DNA from 3 places in the Aquitalea sp. USM4 genome. Region 2 is predicted to be linked to each of the others. Evidence: predicted binding sites of a transcription regulator. Region 2 holds the regulator's gene; each other region holds the start of a gene.

The links. Region 2 encodes FNR, which switches genes on or off when oxygen is low (the NO sensors DNR and NnrR bind a similar motif). Its sites were predicted from a motif close to TTGATNNNNATCAA; they were not measured.
Region 1: cobA (uroporphyrinogen-III C-methyltransferase) is a predicted target of FNR. The motif match lies at 2,330-2,343, and genes of this name have one in related genera.
Region 3: DKK66_RS06310 (universal stress protein) is a predicted target of FNR. The motif match lies at 3,498-3,511, and genes of this name have one in related genera.

What each region holds. Positions count from the first base shown of each region.
Region 1 is NZ_CP029539.1:2,854,351-2,860,554, reverse strand. It holds gene DKK66_RS13230 (cytochrome c oxidase subunit 3) at 1-310, opposite strand, end outside; gene DKK66_RS13225 (cbb3-type cytochrome c oxidase subunit I) at 366-1,793, opposite strand; gene DKK66_RS13220 (cytochrome c) at 1,826-2,251, opposite strand; gene cobA (uroporphyrinogen-III C-methyltransferase) at 2,414-3,250, shown strand; gene DKK66_RS13210 (hemerythrin domain-containing protein) at 3,323-3,751, shown strand; gene DKK66_RS13205 (DUF2249 domain-containing protein) at 3,748-3,960, shown strand; gene DKK66_RS13200 (hypothetical protein) at 3,957-5,255, shown strand; gene DKK66_RS13195 (Yip1 family protein) at 5,396-5,959, shown strand; gene DKK66_RS13190 (DUF488 family protein) at 5,975-6,204, shown strand, end outside.
Region 2 is NZ_CP029539.1:2,291,116-2,297,319, reverse strand. It holds gene hmpA (NO-inducible flavohemoprotein) at 1-1,003, shown strand, start outside; gene DKK66_RS10695 (Rrf2 family transcriptional regulator) at 1,088-1,561, shown strand; gene hemN (oxygen-independent coproporphyrinogen III oxidase) at 1,657-3,063, opposite strand; gene fnr (fumarate/nitrate reduction transcriptional regulator Fnr) at 3,176-3,922, shown strand; gene DKK66_RS10680 (flavodoxin family protein) at 4,049-4,507, opposite strand; gene DKK66_RS10675 (DUF1853 family protein) at 4,504-5,436, opposite strand; gene DKK66_RS10670 (RNA methyltransferase) at 5,414-6,178, opposite strand.
Region 3 is NZ_CP029539.1:1,311,972-1,318,175, reverse strand. It holds gene DKK66_RS06335 (glutathione S-transferase family protein) at 1-115, shown strand, start outside; gene DKK66_RS06330 (arsinothricin resistance N-acetyltransferase ArsN1 family B) at 175-696, shown strand; gene DKK66_RS06325 (cupin domain-containing protein) at 811-1,173, shown strand; gene DKK66_RS06320 (YceH family protein) at 1,250-1,879, opposite strand; gene DKK66_RS06315 (TlyA family RNA methyltransferase) at 2,035-2,784, shown strand; gene DKK66_RS06310 (universal stress protein) at 2,881-3,339, opposite strand; gene DKK66_RS06305 (hypothetical protein) at 3,588-3,902, shown strand; gene ggt (gamma-glutamyltransferase) at 3,917-5,635, opposite strand; gene DKK66_RS06295 (glutamine synthetase family protein) at 5,788-6,204, opposite strand, start outside.

The DNA of each region.
Region 1 (6,204 bases), 560 kb from region 2:
CGGCCAGCATGGTGGACATCAGCCAGCGCCGCCCGCTGCGCTGACGGTTCAACGCAAAGGCGCGCACGGCAGCCACGATGGCAGCACTGCCCGCCAGCAACAGCAAGGTATTGAGTGTGGGCAGCAGCAGGTGCAGCTGCTGCTGGCCGTGGGAAAACAGTGCCGGATCACGCCAGCGGTGATAGCCGTACACCAGGAAGAACACGCCGAACACCGCCAGTTCGGCCAGGATGAAACACCACATGGCCAGGTCTCCCGGCACATGACGGTCTTGCGGTATGTCTTCCAGCAGCAGGCTGTTGGCAGGCATGGTTTGTCTCCAATGAAAAAACGGCCCTTTGCGGGCCGCTTGTTGCTCGGTTCACTCAGGCTTCGCGCTTGCCGGTGACAAAGAAGCTGATCAGGTACAGCATCAGGCCGCTGAAGAAGCCCAGACCGCACACCAGACGTGCCCAGTACAGCGGCATGATGTGGTCCTGCGTTTCCATGAAGGACAGCGGTGCGCTCGACATGCGTTGCAACCACACCTGTGTTGCCCCGGCAGCTGTCAGGCACAGCGTGATGCCGACGATGGACAGGGTCATCACCCAGAACGCCAGTTTTTCCACGTTCTGCGCCTGAGGGCTGTTGGCTTCACGGCCACGCAGCAGCGGCATGGTGTAGGAAATCATGGTCAGCACCACCATGGCGTAAGCACCGTAGAAGGCCATGTGCCCGTGCGAAGCAGTCAGCTGCGTGCCGTGGGTGTAGTAGTTCACCACCGACAGCGTGCCCAGGAAGCCCCAGACGCCCGCGCCCAGGAAGGACATCACACCGGTGCCCAGCGCCCACAGCGTGGCAGCCTGGTTGGGGTGCTGACGGCGGCGACGCTTGACCATATTGAAGGCAAACATGGTCATCATGAAGAAGGGCACCGGCTCCAGTGCGGAGAAGATGGAACCCCATACCTGCCAGTAAGCCGGTGTGCCGATCCAGAAATAATGGTGACCGGTACCGATGATGCCGGTGATCAGCGTCATGGCAATGATCAGGTACAGCCATTTTTCGATGATTTCACGGTCCACCCCGGTCACTTTCACCAGCACGAAGGCCAGCATGGCACCCATGATCAGCTCCCACACGCCTTCCACCCACAGGTGCACCACCCACCACCAGAAGTACTTGTCCAGTACCAGGTTGCTGGGGTTGACGAAGGAGAACAGGAAGAAGATGGCCAGGCCCCACAGCCCCAGCAGCATCACGATGCTGATGCTGGTCTTGCGGCCGGACAGCAAGGTCATCGACAGGTTGAACAAAAAGGACAGCGCCACCAGCACGATGCCCACCTTGGTGATGAGCGGCTGCTCCAGGTAACCGCGCCCCATGGTGGGCAGCAAGTCGTTACCGGTAAGGTGGGCCAGCACGTTATAGGGCAGGCCCAGGTAGCCGACAATGGTCAGCGCACCGGCTACCAGGAACACCCAGAAGGTGATGATGGCCAGTTTCGGGCTGTACAGCTCGCGCTCGCATTCTTCCGGAATCAGGAAGTAACCCGCCCCCATGAAGCCGAACAGCAGCCAGACAATCAACAGGTTGGTATGCACCATGCGCGCGGTGCTGAAATTGATGGCCGGGAACAGGAAGTCCCCCTTCACATACTGCAGGCCGATGATCAGGCCAAACAGGATCTGGCCGATGAACAGGCCGATGGCCGCCATGAAATAAGGCTTGGCCACCGCCTGCGAGCGGTATTTGATCTGGGCTGGCGCACGGGCTTGTTCAGCCGCCAGCGTTGCCGCACTTGCATTGCTCATGTGTATCTCCGTCAGCGATTGGTCTGGTGCGATCAGCCCTGGATATTGGGCGGCCAGTTATTGGTATTGATCTCGGAGGTGTATTTCAGGAAGGCCACCACGTCGTCCAGCTCGCCCTCGTTCAGATGAAACTGCGGCATCTGGCGACGACCGGGTACGTTGGTGGGCATGGCCTTCATCCAGCCCTTGATGAAATCCGGGCCACGGCGCACATACACATTGCCCAGCTCCGGTCCGAAATAAGCCCCCTCGCCCAGCAAGGTATGGCAGCCGCCACAATTGCGCGTCTCCCAGATCTTCTTGCCGCGCACCGCCGCATCGGTCAGCTTGGCCTTGGCGTTATGGCTGGGCAGGGCCATGGTGGTATCCAGCGTCAGCCCCAGGAACAACAGGAAAAAGAACACCGACCCACCGTAAAAGATGTTGCGGGCCGTCGATTTGGTGAAGCTCGCGCTCATCACGTCCTCCTCAAAGTGCTTGCACCGGCACGTCCGGTACCTGGGGCGAAATGTACGGATTCGGGCATCCCGATAGCATTGATTCGTATCAACGATTCCCGGCCCCCCTCCTTCCTACACTGGCGGCATCGTCATTTGGCAAGCCTTTGCCCGGGAGTCTGCATGCACCGCCCAGCCCTGCCCCCGCTGCCGCCCACGCCGGCCGGCAGCCCCCACTCCACCCCAAGAGACAGCAAGGTATTTGCCCCCGGCAGCGTTTGCCTGGTGGGGGCCGGCCCGGGCGAACCGGACTTGCTCACCCTGCGCGCAGTACAGCGACTGGGAGAGGCGGATGTACTGCTTTACGACCACCTGCTGGACCCGCAGATACTGCGGCTGGCACCGCCGCAGGCCAGCCGCATCTGTGTGGGCAAGCGCGCCAGCCGCCATACCTTGCCGCAAGCCGACATCAACCAGTTGCTGATCGACTTTGCCCGCAGCGGCCAGCGCGTGGTGCGGCTCAAGGGCGGCGACCCCTTGCTGTTTGGCCGGGGGGGCGAGGAAATGCTGGCGCTGGCGGCTGCGGGCATCCCCTGCGAAGTGGTACCGGGCATCAGCGCCGCGCTGGGTGCCGCCGCCGCGCTGGGACTGCCGCTTACCCATCGCGACCATGCCCAGGGTTGCAGCCTGGTCACCGGCCACCGCCGTCAGGGGGAAAGCGCACTGGACTGGACACAGCACAGCACGCCGGAGCAGACCCTGGTGGTGTATATGGGGCTGGGCGAGGCGGCCCATATCGCCAGCCAGCTGCTGGCCCATGGCCGCGACCCGGCCACGCCGGTGGCCATCGTGGAAAGGGCCTGCAGCACAGCCCAGCGTTGCGTGTGCGGCCAGCTGGCTACGCTGGCGCAGCTGATTGCCGACCAGCAGATTGCCAGCCCGGCGCTGCTCATCATCGGCAGCGTGGTCACCCTGCATCAACAGTTGCAGGCCTTGCGCCAGCAAGCAGTGATTTCTTGATACGGGTCATTCAGGCCGCAGCCGCAAACAGGCAATACTGCTCACCATCAACCTCAGCCAAGGCAAAGCACCATGAATGCCATCCAGCAACTGACCGAACAACATCGCCTGTGCGATGCCGACTTCGCCATCGCCGAAACAGCGGTGCGCCAGGGCGACTGGCCCAAGGCCCGGGCCGTGTTTCAAGCCTTCCACAACGGCATGCTGCAACATTTTGCGCTGGAAGAAGACAGCCTGTTTCCGGCCTTCGAAGCCGCTACTGGCAGCCAGATGGGCCCCACGATGGTGATGCGCAACGAACACAGCCAGATGCGCGCACTGATGCAGGACATGGCGCAGCTGCTGTCATCCGAGCATGCCGGCGACTATCTGGGCTGTGCCGACACGCTGCTTATCCTGATGCAGCAGCACAACATGAAAGAAGAAAACATTCTTTACCCCATGTGCAGCCAGCACATTACCGGCTTTGCCGACCTAGTTGCCGCCGGAGCCGCCGCATGAGCCCGCGCGACCTGCGCCAGCTGCCGCCGCCTCAGCCGATGGAAATCATCCTGGACGAAGCGGACGGGCTGGCACCGGGCCAGCAAGCGGCCTACATCCTGCCGCACCATCCCAGCCCGCTGCTGCCGCTGTTACAGCAACAGGGGCTGGACTTCCGTTTCGAACTGTCCGGTGACGGCGGCGTCATCCTGATCCTGAGCCGGCCATGAGCCAGGCCTGGCTGTCTTACGAAGCTGCCCCGCCGCCCTGGTTGCCGGGCAGCTTTTTTGCAGCCAGCCTCGCCTGGCTGCTGATCACCGGGCTCACCCTGCTGCTGGGCGACACTGTCCTTGCCAACCGCTTCGATCCGCTGATTGTCACCCTCACCCACTTGCTGGCGCTGGGCGTGCTGGGCAACACCATGTTCGGTGCCGTATTACAGCTGCTGGCGGTGGCCGCCGGGGTAGGTACGCCTAGCCCGCGTGCCTTGTGGTGGCGTATCTTCCCCGCGTGGCAGGCCGGTGTCGCCTGTCTGTGCTGGGGCTTCAGTCATGGCTTTGCCGCGACATGGCTGACTGCCGGCGCGCTACTGGCTTACAGCGCCGGGCTGGCGCTGCTGCTGCATGCGCTGCCCAGCCTGTGGCGCAGCCCGGCGCGTGATGCCACCAGCCAGGGGTTGCGTCTGGCCCTGGGCGGGCTGGGCGTGGCGCTGAGCCTGGGCCTGTTGCTGGTACTGACACTGGGTGGCCAACTCCAGCTGCCCTTCCTGCCTTTGCTGCACAGCCATGTGCTGTGGGCTGGTCTGGGCTGGTTGCTGGCCTTGCTGCTGGCCGTCAGCCAGACTGTAATTCCGCTGTTTCTGATCTCCCCGGCCTTTCCCGCCTTTACCCGCAAGCTATTGCCCGGCCAGTCGGTGCTGCTGCTGGCACTCAGCCTGTTGCTGCTGTGGCAGCAGGACAAAATAAACAACTGGCTGACACTTGCCGGTCTTCCCGCCGCCGCATTTGCCAGCCTCACCCTGCAGCAGCTGCGCCGCTGTCGCCGCCAGCAAGACCCCCTGTGGCTGAGCTGGCTGCTGGCCATGCTGGCTTTGCTGTCAGGACTGTCATGTGCCCTCGCCGCCCCTTGCTGGCCTGCCAACACCAGCCTGCCGCTGTACTGTGGCGTGCTGTGGCTGGGTGGCCTGGGGCTGGCTTGCGTGCTGGGCATGCTGGGTAAAATTGCCCCGTTTCTGGCCTGGCTGCATCTGCAACGCTTGCAGCCCCCGCGTGGCGTACTGCCCGCCACGCATGGTTTCCTCTCCGAACAAGCCGTGCGGTGGCTGACCGGCCTGCATGCGCTGTGGCTGCTGACAGCATTGGCCTGGTGTAGCTGGCCAGCCCATTGGCAGAGCGCACTGGCCATGCTCAGCCTGCTGCTGGCTGTCATGGCAGCCTGGCATGCACTCAGGCTATGGCTGCGCTACCGGCAAGTGCTGGCCATCTGCCTGCGACCAGGACAGCAGCCAGCACAGCCCGCCGCCTGAGCAGGGCGAGCCCCACTCCCCACTCCCCACTCCCCACTCCCCACTCCAGCATGCTCCCCCATGTGTGCATTTTGCTGTGGATTTATATCGTATTGCGATATATATTTGGATGGCAGCCTGTCGCTGCCAAGGAGATCGCCATGAACCTGCAACACCCGCTCCAGATGATTTACTCATCACGCCATGGCTGGGACCAGCTAGGCCAGCGTCATCCATCCGTGCTGAACAGCTTTGTGAAGATCGTGCTGCCTGCATCCCTGTTTGCCGGCGGCATGGTGCTGTACACCGCCACTTATCATGCCGACAGCTATGCTCCCGGCGTGCCGCTGCAAAACTGGCAGCAAGCCAGCCTGATCCTGCTGCTGACCAGCTGGCTGGCCGTCAGCCTGATGGCCTGGGTCATCCGCCAGTCGGTACGTGCCAGCAGCCGCCCGGCCTTTGCCGACTGCTACCGGCTGGCAGCGCTGGTGCCGCTGCCCATCTGGCTGTCTGCCGTGTCCTTGCTGCTGCCTTACCCGGCGCTGAATGTGCTGTGCGCGCTGCTGGGGCTGGCGGCATCGGCAGGCCTGCTATACCACGGCCTGGATGCCTGGTTCGAGCACGATGACTCGGTGCATACCCTGTCGCTGGCCTATACCATCTTCGCCATCGGTGCGCTGGTATGGCTGTTTGTAGTGGCACTCTTGCTGCTGCCCTTGTTGTAAACGGAGCCAGTCATCATGCATATCACCCTGCAATCCCTGCAAAGCTACCAGCCTGACTCCACACCGGCCTTCCTGATCGGCAGCGAACCGCCTGCCGGCCTGCCAGCCGATGTTGTGCGCCGCTTGCGTCATGTGCCGGCATTGTCGCCCGCACCGGGCCTGAGCGACTGGATGCACTGGCGCGAGGAACGCTGGAGCCAGTTTTGCGAAATCTACTGGGCCGTGCTGCACAATAATCCGCAGCG
Region 2 (6,204 bases):
GCTGCCGGTACTGGAACGGGTGGCACACAAACACGCCAGCCTGGGCATCCGTGCCGAACACTACCCGATTGTGGGCAAGCATCTGCTGGCTTCCATCCGCGAGGTGCTGGGAGAAGAAGCCGCACCGGACAGCCTGCTGGAAGCCTGGGCGGCCGCCTATCAGCAACTGGCAGACCTGCTGATCCAGCTGGAAAACAGCCTGTACCAGCGTGCCGCCACCCAGCCCGGTGGCTGGAGCGGCTGGCGGCCGTTCCGCGTGGTGAAGAAGCAGGTAGAAAGCGAGGAAATCACCTCGTTTTATCTGCAAGCCGCGGATGGTGGCAGACTGCCCGCCTTCCAGCCCGGTCAATACATTTCGGTACAGCGTTTCATTCCGGAATGGGGCCTGAGCCAGCCGCGCCAGTACAGCCTGTCCGATGCACCCGGCAAGGACTGGCTGCGCATTTCGGTGAAGCGGGAAGACGCGCGCGATGAGGCTCCCGCCGGCAAGGTATCCGGCATCCTGCATGCCGAACTGGCCGAAGGGGACATCCTGCAGGTATCGCCGCCATTTGGTGATTTCGTGCTGCATCAGGAGCGGGACACCCCGGTGGTGCTGATCAGTGCCGGGGTGGGCCAGACTCCGCTGCTGTCCATGCTGCAGCACTTGCTGGCCAGTGATCAGTCGCGCCCCATCCGCTATTTGCACGCCGCACGTCACGGGGCGGTTCACGCCATGAAGCAGGAAGTCGGCACACTGGCGCAGCAGCATGCGCGGCTGCAGCAGCGCGTGTTTTATGAAACCCCGGTCGCAAGCGACATCCTGGGCGTGGACTTCCATCAGCAAGGCCGCATCGATGCCGATGCCATCCGTGCCCATGCCCTGCTGCCGGATGCCGACTATTATTTGTGCGGCCCGGTAGGCTTCATGCAGCAACAGCACCGCCAGCTGCGCGAGGCCGGGGTAGAAGCCACGCGCATCCACATGGAAGTGTTTGGCTCCAATGCCATGACCACCGGCTGAATTGGCTTTGTTTGCCGCTGCGCATTGTGAGCTGCCGCACTGCGGAGTATCCTGCGCGGCACTTTCCCAGCCCACTTTACTGCCATGCAACTGAACCGCTTTACCGACCTTGGCCTGCGCGTGCTGATGTACCTGACGCACCGCGACCGGGAGCAACCGGTCACCATCAGCGAAATTGCCGAACGCTTCGAGGTGTCGCGCAATCACCTGGTGAAAGTGGTGCATTTCATGGGGGTGCAAGGCTGGCTGAACAACAGCCGTGGCAAGGGTGGCGGGCTGGCGCTGGCCCAGCCGCCCGAGCATTACCGCCTGGGCGGCATCATCCGCACGCTGGAAGGCAATGTGCCGCTGATTGACTGCGCCGAACCGCCTTGCGCGCTGCGCCAGGACTGCCAGCTCAAGGCCGTGCTGGATGTGGGCATGCAGGCATTTTTCAGCACACTGGACAGTTATACGCTGCGCGACGTGATTGCCAGCCCCACCGGCGAGGCCATCATTCGCCTGCATCGCAGCCCCAGACCGCAGTCGGCCGACAAAACCACACCGGATGTGTTGTAAAAAACCATCACTTTTTCAATGAAAAAGCCCGCTACCTGCGGGCTTTTTTGCTGCTTTTTTAGGGGATAACCCTTTAAACAGTCTGAACAAAACCATCAGATGGTCTTGGAATAACGTGCCTTGGTTTCCCGTTCACGCAAATGGCGGTCGAACAGCATGGCGATATTGCGGATCAGGAAACGCCCCTTGGGCTCCACCATCAGGAAATCGCCATCAAAGGTCAGCAGGCCCAGCTTGTGGTACTCGCGGATGGCTGGCAGCTCGGCAGCAAAATACTCGGCGAAATTGATGCCGTGCACCTGCTCGATGGCTTCCACCGACAGGGAGAAGCGGCACATCAGCGCCTGGATGATGCCGCGACGCAGGATGTCGTCCTGATCCAGCACCATGCCGCGCATTACCGGCAGCCGGCCTTCGTCCAGCGCGGCGTAATAGCTGTCCAGGTCCTTCTCGTTCTGGCTGTAACAGGGGCCAACCTTGCCGATGGACGACACGCCAAGGCCGATCATGTCGCAGTCGGCATGAGTGGAATAGCCCTGGAAATTGCGCTGCAGGCGGGCTTGGCGCAAGGCAATGGCCAGGTCATCTTCCGGCTTGGCAAAGTGGTCCATGCCAATGAATACATAGCCTGCATCCGCCAGGCTCTTTACCGCGTCCTGCAGGATGTCCAGCTTGGTGCTGGCGGCTGGCAGGTCCGCCTCGTTGATGCGCCGTTGCGGCATGAACACGGTGGGCAAATGGGCATAGTTGTACAGCGCCAGGCGGTCCGGGCCAATGGCAATCACCTTGTCCAGCGTGCGTTTGAGCGACTCGCGGGTTTGCAGCGGCAGGCCGTAGATCAGGTCCACACTGACCGACTTGAAGCCCGCCTCGCGCGCAGCCTCGATCACTTCCAGCGTTTCCTCCTCGCTTTGCACCCGGTTCACCGCGGCTTGCACCTGCGGGTCAAAGTCCTGAATGCCCACGCTCATGCGGTTGAAGCCCAGTCGCGCCAGATGATGCACGGTTTCACGACCCACCTTGCGCGGGTCGATCTCGATGGAATATTCTCCCTCCGGCAAAAATTCGAAGTGGGCACGCAACATGGTCATCAGGCGGTCCAGCTGCTCGTCGGACAGGAAGGTTGGCGTACCGCCGCCAAAGTGCAGCTGGATCAGCTTTTCCCGGCAGCCAAGCGAGGCGGCAACCAGCTTGATTTCCTTTTCCAGGTAATCGAGGTAGCGGTCGGCACGGCTCTTGTCCTTGGTGATGATCTTGTTACAGCCGCAGTAATAACAAACCGTGTTACAGAACGGTATGTGTACGTACAATGAGATAGCGTTCTGATGCATGCCCAGATGGCGCTGCATCAGCCAGCTTTTATAGTCCTTCTCGCCAAACGCCGGGGTAAACCGGTCTGCGGTCGGGTAAGAAGTGTATCTTGGGCCGGAACCATCAAGACGTTCGATCAATGCTCGGTCGAACTCACAGTGGGTAGGCGAAAACGGATGGGTGGTGTGCATGTCGTCGGGTATTGATAGTCAAACGTCAGGTGGACTGGTAAATTTGCGGAAAACGTGCGAATTCCGCTTTGACAAGGGTCAAGCTTCTTTACAGGGTTGTACAAAACACGCGATGTCAGACCAACACCAACACACTCTGCACGCACTGAAGGTGTCCTGCTCCAACTGCAGTCTGCGCGAACTCTGCCTGCCCATCGGGTTGAACCGCGACGAAATGACGCAGCTGGATGCAGTTATCCGTCAGAGCCGCCGCCTCAAGCGCGGTGAATACCTGTTCCGCAGTGGCGAAGCCTTCAAGTCGCTGTTTGCCGTGCGCACCGGTTTCTTCAAGACCAGCGTGGCAAGCCAGGACGGTCGTGAACAAGTCACCGGCTTTCTGATGTCCGGCGAACTCATGGGCCTGGATGGCATCTCGTCCAATGTGCATGGCTGCGACGCCATTGCCCTGGAAGACAGCGAAGTCTGCGAACTGCCCTTCAACCGCATGGAAAGCCTGGGGCGCGACATTCCCAGCCTGCAACACCACTTTTTCCGGCTGATGAGCCGCGAAATCGTGCGTGACCAGAACGTCATGCTGCTCCTGGGCAACATGAAGGCAGAAGAACGTCTGGCTGCCTTCCTGCTGAACCTGTCACAGCGTCTGTCCACCCGCGGCTTTGCCGCCAACGATTTCATCCTGCGCATGAGCCGCGAGGAAATCGGAAGCTTCCTCGGCCTGAAACTGGAAACTGTCAGCCGTACGCTGTCCAAGTTCCAGCAGCAAGGCTGGTTGAGCGTGGACCACAAGCACATCCAGCTGATCAAGGCCGATGCACTCAAGGACCTGATCTCCGGTTGTACCCACGCCAACGGCGTGTAAGCCAACAGGCACGGTAACAGCCATCCGGGCGGTGGGCGCAATGCGCCTTACCGCCCTTTTTGCATCTTCCGCCCATCCGGGCAGGCGCGCCATTCTCCGCAAGCACTAACTCTTCCGGGCAAGGTATTACCAGCGCCCGATCAGCATGCCGGCCACCAGTTGCTCGGCCCGTTCCGCCACTTCAGCCAGCTGCGCGGCGTCCGGCTCGCCGCGTACCACCACGGCGGGCAGCACTTCGTGCCAGCCATAGCCGGCGATGATGCGCCGCATGGCGTGCACAGCCCCCATGCCATCGTTACCGGCGGACACCAGCAAGAGGCAGGCCAGCCCCTCGGTACGGCCCTGCGCGGGGTAGAAGGTGCGGTCAAAGAAATCCTTCATCTTGCCCGCCATATAGCCAAAATTCTCCGGCGTTGCCAGCACGATGCCGTCTGTTGTCAGCAAATCATCCAGTGTGGCCTGCTCGGCGGGCAGGCAGTTGAACTGCAGGTCATCGGCCAGCTGCGCTACGCTGGCGCGCACGGCATCAACCAGCTGCAAGGTGCGGCCGGTCTGGCTGGCATACAACAACAGCAAGCGCTTCATGCGGCGGGACTCCCTGGCAGCGTGGCCATCAATGCCTGCAGGCGCGTTGCTTCGGGCCAGCCTGGCGGCACCACGAAACCGCGCGCCACCTCCTCCCAGTAGCCATCGCCCAGCGGCAACAGCTCGGCCACCAGTTGCGGCACCACGGCCTGGCGCAATTCCTGGCGCAGGCTGTGCTGTTCACGCACTTCGGCTTCGGCCACGCGGGCCGGAGCCAGCCAGTTCAAGCGTGGCAGCCACATCCAGCGTGATGCCGGGCTGCTACTGGGCCAGGGCTGCAATAGCGGGCTGAACCAGCCTTGCAGCTGATCCGCAGCCAGTGGCGGCATGGGGCGGGACGGTCGGGAATAGAAAAACCAGCCGGCCAGCCGGGCCTGACTGGCGCAGGCCACAAAGTCTGGCGGCAACACGCGCCGGGCCAGGGGGTGGCGGGACAGCTGCAACTGCGCCTGCAATTTACCCGCCTTCAGCAGCCAGGCATCGCGCAGACTGGGGCCTACCAGACTGTCCGGCCCCTCGCCCAGTTGCAGATAGAATTTGCTGGCGGTTTCCACGTGCAGTGGTTCGCCATCCAGCCGGATCAGGAAATCAAATTCGCCAATGGTGCGGCCGCTGGCGTCCCGTAGCGGCAGATTGGCGGCCACCAGCTCGATATGGGGCGCGAGGTGAAACCAGAAAGCCAGCAAGCGCTCGGCATAGTGGCCCAGACGGCGACAGGGCTGGTCGGCCAGCCAGGCATAGAGCGGTGCCGGGTCTTGCTCCAGCGCGGCCAGCAAGGCCGGGCCATCCGGGCCCAGCAGGCGTTGTGGCGAAAGATTGCAGCCGCTATCCCAGGGAGCAGGGGCGGTCAGCAAGAAAGCCAGATCACGCAGCGCAGGCTGCGTGTAAGGCAGATAAAAACCGCGATCAGGATTCGCCGCCGTGCTCATGGCCGTCTGCCACGCGCTGGATCTGCTTCATCAGGCCACGCAGGATGTCCACCTCGTCGCGCAGCATGCCGGAACGGTTGAACAGCGCGCGCATGCGGCGCATCAGTCGCTCGCTGTTACGGCGGCGGTAGTAGCCGATGGCGTCCATGGTCTGGTCCAGATGCTGGCAGAAGCCTTCCACCTCGCCCAGGCTGGCGGTTTCGCTTTCCGGACGCAGGTATTCCACATCAACGCCGGTATGGCTGAACAGCTCGTAAGTCATCACCTGCACCGCCATGGCCAGGTTGAGCGAGAAGTAATCCGGGTTGCCCGGAATGGTAACCAGCCGGTTGCACTGCTCCACTTCTTCAATCGACAGGCCGAAGGTTTCATTGCCGAACACCAGCGCCACCTGTTCGCCATCGCGCGCGCGCGCCACCAGTTCCGGCGTGGTTTCGCGCGGGGTGGAAAGTGGCGTGGTGAGTTCGCGGCGGCGGCTGGTGAGCGCGCAGGCCACGGTGACGTCGCTGAGCGCCTCACTGAGGCTCGCCACCACGGTGGCGCTCTCCAGCACATCCACGGCACCGGAGGCCAGGGCATTGGCTTCATCGCTGGGAAACACTTTGGGTTCAACCAGATACAGGCGGGTCAGCCCCATGGTTTTCATCGCCCGTGCGGCCGAACCGATATTGCCCGGATGGTTGGGCCGAGCCAACACGATGCGAATGTTTTTCAGAAAATCAGGTACTTGGGGTTTATTCATCAGCAGTTTCACATTAAAATGGCGGG
Region 3 (6,204 bases), 980 kb from region 2:
CCAGCTGGCCACGCTGGGTGACACCCCCAGTCGGCAGGTGGTCAGCCAGTATCCCAATCTGGTGGACTATGTGAGCCGCCTGCGCCAGCAGTACTTCCCGGAATGGCAGGTGTAGCCATGACTGGCGTGATTCTTGCAAGCCATGCAGACCCCCGTCAGCCCGAAAGCCTTGCCATGAGTCGTGACATCCTGATCCGCCCCGCCACACCTGCAGATGCCGCGGCCATGGCTGCCATCTACAACCCCTATGTGCTGGATAGCACCATCAGTTTCGAGGAAGAAGTGGTGACGGTGGAGGACATGGTGGCACGGCTGGCCAAGGTGGAAGAGTACGGGCTGCCCTGGCTGGTGGTGGAACTGCATGGCGAGTTGCTGGGCTACGCCTATGCCACCCGCTGGCGGGTGCGTCCTGCTTACCGTTATGCCGTGGAAACCTCGGTGTACTTTGCTCCCGAGGCCCGTGGCCAGGGCCTGGGCGGGCGCCTGTACCGCAGCCTGTTGCAGCATTTGCGCAGCCTGGGGCTGCACCTGGCCATTGCGGGCATTGCCCTGCCCAACCCCGGCAGCATTGCCCTGCACCAGAGTCTGGGTTTTCAGCAGGTGGCGACATTCCACCAGGTTGGCTGGAAGGCGGAACGCTGGCTGGATGTCGGCTACTGGGAACTGCGCCTCAATGAAGGGCCACCTGGTGCCTGAGCACGCTGCCCTGTTGTGATCCGTCGTTTCACCAGACTGGTGCGTGGCGACAATTGCGCCAGCGTCCGCTTTGTGAGAAATTTGATCAAATAATTTCTCAATGGAGCGAAAGACATGGGCAAGGCCAGTGACATCATCGTGTTTCAGCGCAACCCGGTGCGGGTTGAACAATTCAACGCCCCGGCAGACCGGCAGCTGGAAGGTGAATGCGCCCAGACGGTAGAAAACCACTATTCCGACCCCAGCGGCCAGTTTCACGCCGGTATCTGGAGTGGCGGCTGCGGACGCTGGCGCGTGAAATACCACGAACACGAATTCTGTACCTTGCTGGAAGGCTATGTCCGCCTAACCGACCTGCAAGGGGACAGTGTCGAGCTGTATGCTGGCGATCACTTTGTCATTCCCGCCGGTTTCGAAGGCGAGTGGGAAGTGCTGGAGCCCGCCCGCAAGACCTACGCCATTTTCGAGCCCAGGTAAGCCATACCGGCCAGACAGAAAAAAGCCCCGCAGCGGCTGATGCCGTGGCGGGGCTTGTTCATGGTAAGGCTGGTTGTCATTCGCCCAGGCTTTGTTCCAGCTGTTGCAGGCGCGCCTTGAGTGCCGTCACTTCGGCTTCCAGTGCCGCCACGCGGCCGGTCAGGCCGACATCAATCACCGCGCTGCTGACCGTTTCGGCCAGCACCGGTTCTCCACTCAGCAAATGGCACCAGCGCGCTTCGCGCTCGCCCGGTTGCCGCGCCAGCTTTTGCACCAGCGGCGGGTATTTGTCGGCCAGGGCTTCCAGCGCGGTTTCCACTTCTTCCACGCTGGCAAAGCCATATACCCGTCCGGCGCGGGTGCGGATTTCGGCGCTGGTCTGCGGGCCGCGCAGCATCAAGAGGGCCAGGGCGGCCAGTCTGGCGCCGTCGATATTCCATTCATAGTTCAGCCGGTGTTCGTACTTGGCCACCCGGCTGCCGGCGGGCAGGCGCTCGGCAATCAGTTTTCTGGTCTGCAAGCTGTCCAGCGCCCGGCTCAGGTCGGCATCCGACAGCTGCATCACCGGCTCACGGCTGGTGAGCTGATTGCAGGCGGATGACAGGCTGTTGAGCGTCAGGGGGTAGCTGTCTGGCGTCAGGGCCTGTTTTTCGACCAAGGCACCCAGTACGCGTACTTCGGCGGCATCCAGTTGATGTGTGTCCATGGCGGTGCTCCTTATGGCAATGCGCACATCATCGCACCAAGCACGGCAAGGCACCAAGCCGACTTGCAGTACGGCCTTGCACCGGCGTGAGGCTTGACAGGCCGCAGCGGACTGGCCACCCTGTCGCCTTTTGAAATGCAAGCAAGGAAAACGGGATGAAGCGGGTAGATCTTCTGTTGGTGGAACAAGGACTTGCCACTTCGCGCACCGCGGCCCAACACCTGCTGGAATCCGGCCGGGTCAGCCTGAACGGGCAGGTCATCAGCAAGGCCAGCAGCAAGTTTCCGGCGGGGACGCCGCTGGAAGTGCGGCCGGACCCGTCCGACCGCTTTGTCTCTCGCGGCGGACAGAAGCTGGATGCCGCCCTGCAGGAAGCCGGGCTGGATATCCATGGCTGGCGGGTGCTGGATGTGGGCCAGTCCACCGGCGGGTTTACCGACTGTGTGCTGCAGGCCGGTGCCGCTTATGTGGTTGGCGTGGATGTAGGGCACGACCAGCTGCATCCGCGCCTGTGGGATGACCCGCGCGTGCGTTGCTTTGAAGGGGTGAATGCACGTGAGCTGGACCGCCAGCGCCTGTTGCAGGCCAATGACGGTTTGCCCTTCGACCTGATGGTGTGCGATGTGTCCTTTATCTCGCTCACCCTGATCCTGCCGTCTGCCTTGCCCTTGCTGGGCGAGAACGGCTGCCTGCTTGGCCTGGTGAAACCCCAGTTCGAGGTGGGGCGCGGAGCCTTGGGGCATGGCGGCATCGTCCGCGATGAAAGCCTGTTTGCCGGTGTGCAGGACAAGATCACCGATTGCCTGGACGAGCTGGACTGGAAGGTGGAGCGCTGGTTTGACAGCCCGATTACCGGTGCCGATGGCAACAAGGAATTCTTTGTGCTGGCGCGTCCGCTGTTCTGAACCGGCAAAGAAAATCCGCAGGGGCGTGGGCCGCTGCGGATGGCACCCGCCACCTTGCCTGTGGCGTTGTGGTGCGGTGGGATGAAAAACGCTGTGTCAGTCCTCGCTGCCGCGTACAACCAGCAAGGGACAATGTGTCTTGCGCATCACGTTTTCGGCAAAGCTGCCCAGCAGCAGATGCGCGAGGCCGGTACGGCCATGCGTGCCGATGACGATGAGTTCGGCATGGCGGCTGTCGGCAAAGCGGATCAGTGATTCGGCCATATCCTTGCCGCCCTCCCAGCTTTCCGCAATATGGCATTCCACCCGGCCAATGCCTTCGTTGATGATGCGCTTTTCTGCTTTCTCCAGCAGCTCGCGCGCCTGCCTGAAAGCCAGATCGTGCAACTGGTGGGTATCCAGCGCGCCCACGCCTTCAATCGCCATGTCGCGCAAGCTGGCGACATGTACCAGCGATATCGACGATTTGGCTATTTTTGCAATGCGGATTGCTTCATCCAGTGCTTTTTCTGCCGTCTTGCTGCCATCTACGGCAATCACGATATGTTGATACATGGCATACTCCTCTTCTATACCGGCGGTAAACCAGCTGCGCTGGCCTGTACTGTACGCAAGGCATGCCATGATGTCGGCATGGGTGGCGACAGCATCTTGTGTTTGGTTTTAGCATACTCGGGAGCAGACTGGCGTCTCTCGAACTAATTGGCAGGCAGTTGATCTATCACAAATATTAAAATAAGCACATAAGTCGACACCGACTGATGTTGCGAATTTCATTCTTTTTCAGGGGAAATTTCTACGTCATGCTGACTTTCGTCCTGCTAAGCCTGTTGAGCATCATCCTGTTGCTGCTGTGGTTGCGTCACACCGGCAAACGCAACAAGCAGGGCCGGGCTGTGGACAGCCGCATTTATGCAGCCCATACCCAGTCACGCCCGGTGGAGCCGCTGGAACACAGCACCGGTCAGGCTTTTGGCCTGTTGCTCAAGGCGGCACGTGGAGATCGGTCGCAAGTGGAAAAGTGGATCAGCGCCACCCAGCAGCAAAGCATGCCGCCACTGGACCGGGACAGCGCCATTGCCGAACTGGCCCAGCGCCTGCAGGCCAGCCGTCGCTGAGCGCGGCCAGCCGTCTAATCACCCAGCACCACGCCTTCCCGGCGCGGATCGGCCCCGCCGACATAGCCACGCGGGGTTTTGACGATGGCCGACAGGCCACTGGTCATCTCCACCTGACGCACCACATGCCCCATGGCTTGCAAGGTACTGGCCTGTGCATCCAGACCGCGTCCGCTTTCCAGTTCGGTATCCCCATTGCGGTTGCCGTAGTGCGGCAGGCTGACCGCTTGCTGCGGGTCCAGTTTCCAGTCCAGCAGGCCCAATAGCGTCTGGCCGACATAGCCGATGATCTGGCTGCCACCCGGTGAACCGGTGGCTAGCAGGAATTGCCCGCGGGCATCAAACACCACAGTGGGCGACATGCTGCTGCGCGGGCGCTTGCGTGCTTCCACCCGGTTGGCAACCGGCGTGCCGTCTTCATCCGGACGGAAAGAAAAATCGGTGAGCTGGTTGTTCAGCAAAAAGCCCTTCACCATCAGCCGGCTGCCAAACTGGTCTTCGATGGAGGTGGTCATGCTGACCACCCGCCCGGCACCATCCACAATGTTCAGATGCGAGGTGCAGGGCAGTTCGGGAGCGTTGTCCCGGCCGTAACGGCTGAGCCGGATGCCGGAAGGCTCGCCCGCCGTGGCGCGTCCCATGCTGCGGGACGGGTTGATAAGCTGGCTGCGCTGTTGCAGGTAGTCCGTTGCAATCAGGGCCTGGCTGGGCACGCTGACAAAGCCAGGGTCGGCCAGATAGCGGTTGCGGTCGGCAAAAGCCAGCTTGTTTGCCTCGGCAAACAGGTGGATGGTGTTGCTGCCGGTGGGAGACATGGAAGACAGCGGTAAGCGCTGCAACACGCCCAGCATCTGCAAGACGGCAACCCCGCCAGAGCTGGGTGCATCCATGCCGCATACCTGCCAGCTGCGATACGGGCCACACAGCGGTTTGCGTTCGATGGCCTGGTAAGCGGCCAGATCGGCCGCCAGCATGCGGCCGGGGTTGACCGGGTGATGGTTGACCGCATCGATGATGGCCCGGCTGATCTCTCCTTGATAAAACGCTGCCGGGCCTTGCTTCGCCAGCAGCTCCAGCGTGGTGGCATAGTCCGGGTTTTTCAGCCGGGAGCCAACCGGCAACGGACTGCCATCAGCCTGATAAAAATAAGCCCGCGCCTGCGGGTCTTGCTGCAAGAAGCGTTCCGAACCCAGCAAGGTGTGCAGGCGCGGTGACATGGCAAAACCGTTGCGTGCCAGCGCAATGGCAGGCTGGAACAGACTGGCCCAGGCGAGCTTGCCGCCGCGCTGGTGCGCCAGTTTCAGCATGGCCACCACACCGGGCACGCCAACCGAACGGCCACCTACTACTGCGCGGTAAAAATCCATCGGCTGGCCGTTTTTTTGCAGGAACAGGTTTGCCTCGGCAGTGGCGGGGGCGGTTTCCCTGCCGTCAAAGCTGGTGAGCTTGCGGCCATCGAAATACAGCATGAAAGCACCACCGCCAATGCCGGAGGATTGTGGCTCGGTCAGCCCCAGCACCAGTTGTGCGGCGATGGCTGCGTCAATGGCACTGCCGCCACGGCGCAAGATATCGCGTGCGGCTGCACTGGCGTAGGGATTGGCCGTGCTGACCATGCTGTGGCGGCTGTAAACGGCAGGGCGGGTTTGAAAGCCGCTGGCCGCTTCCGGTGCTGCGGTATCGGCCAGTGCGCACAGCGGCACCAGCAACAAGAGCAGGGCGGTAAAACGCATGTCATTCCTCGGGGGCGGGGTTGGCAGTCTGGTCCGGACAGGACAGCAGCATGGTGGCTCAGGCGTTCGGCAGGGTCAATCCAGCGCGGTTGGCAACAAAAAAGCTGCCAGTCGCAACAGGGCGGCTGGCAGCTTGGCAGGCTGACGGAGGATCAGGCCAGCGTGGTCAGGTACTGGCGCTCCCAGGCGGTGATCTGGTTGTGATAGTGGCTCAGCTCGATGTCCTTCACTGCCAGATAGGCATCGGTGAATTCCTGACCGAACAGCCGCTTGGCGGTGTCGTGCCCGGCCATCAGGGCGCAGGCGGCATCCAGGGTGTTGGGCAGGGTGGCGGCATCGTCGTTGTTGAAGACATTACCGATGGCGGCCTCACTCGGGCTGCGCTTTTCTTCCACACCCAACAAGCCGGCGCCCAGGCTGGCGGCCAGCGACAGATAGGGGTTGGCATCGCAGCCGGGCAGGCGGTTTTCCACGCGGCGCGCGGCCGGGCCGGATACCGGCACACGGATGCCCACCGAACGGTTGTCCACGCCCCAGCTGACATTGACCGGCGCGGCCAGACCCTTGAC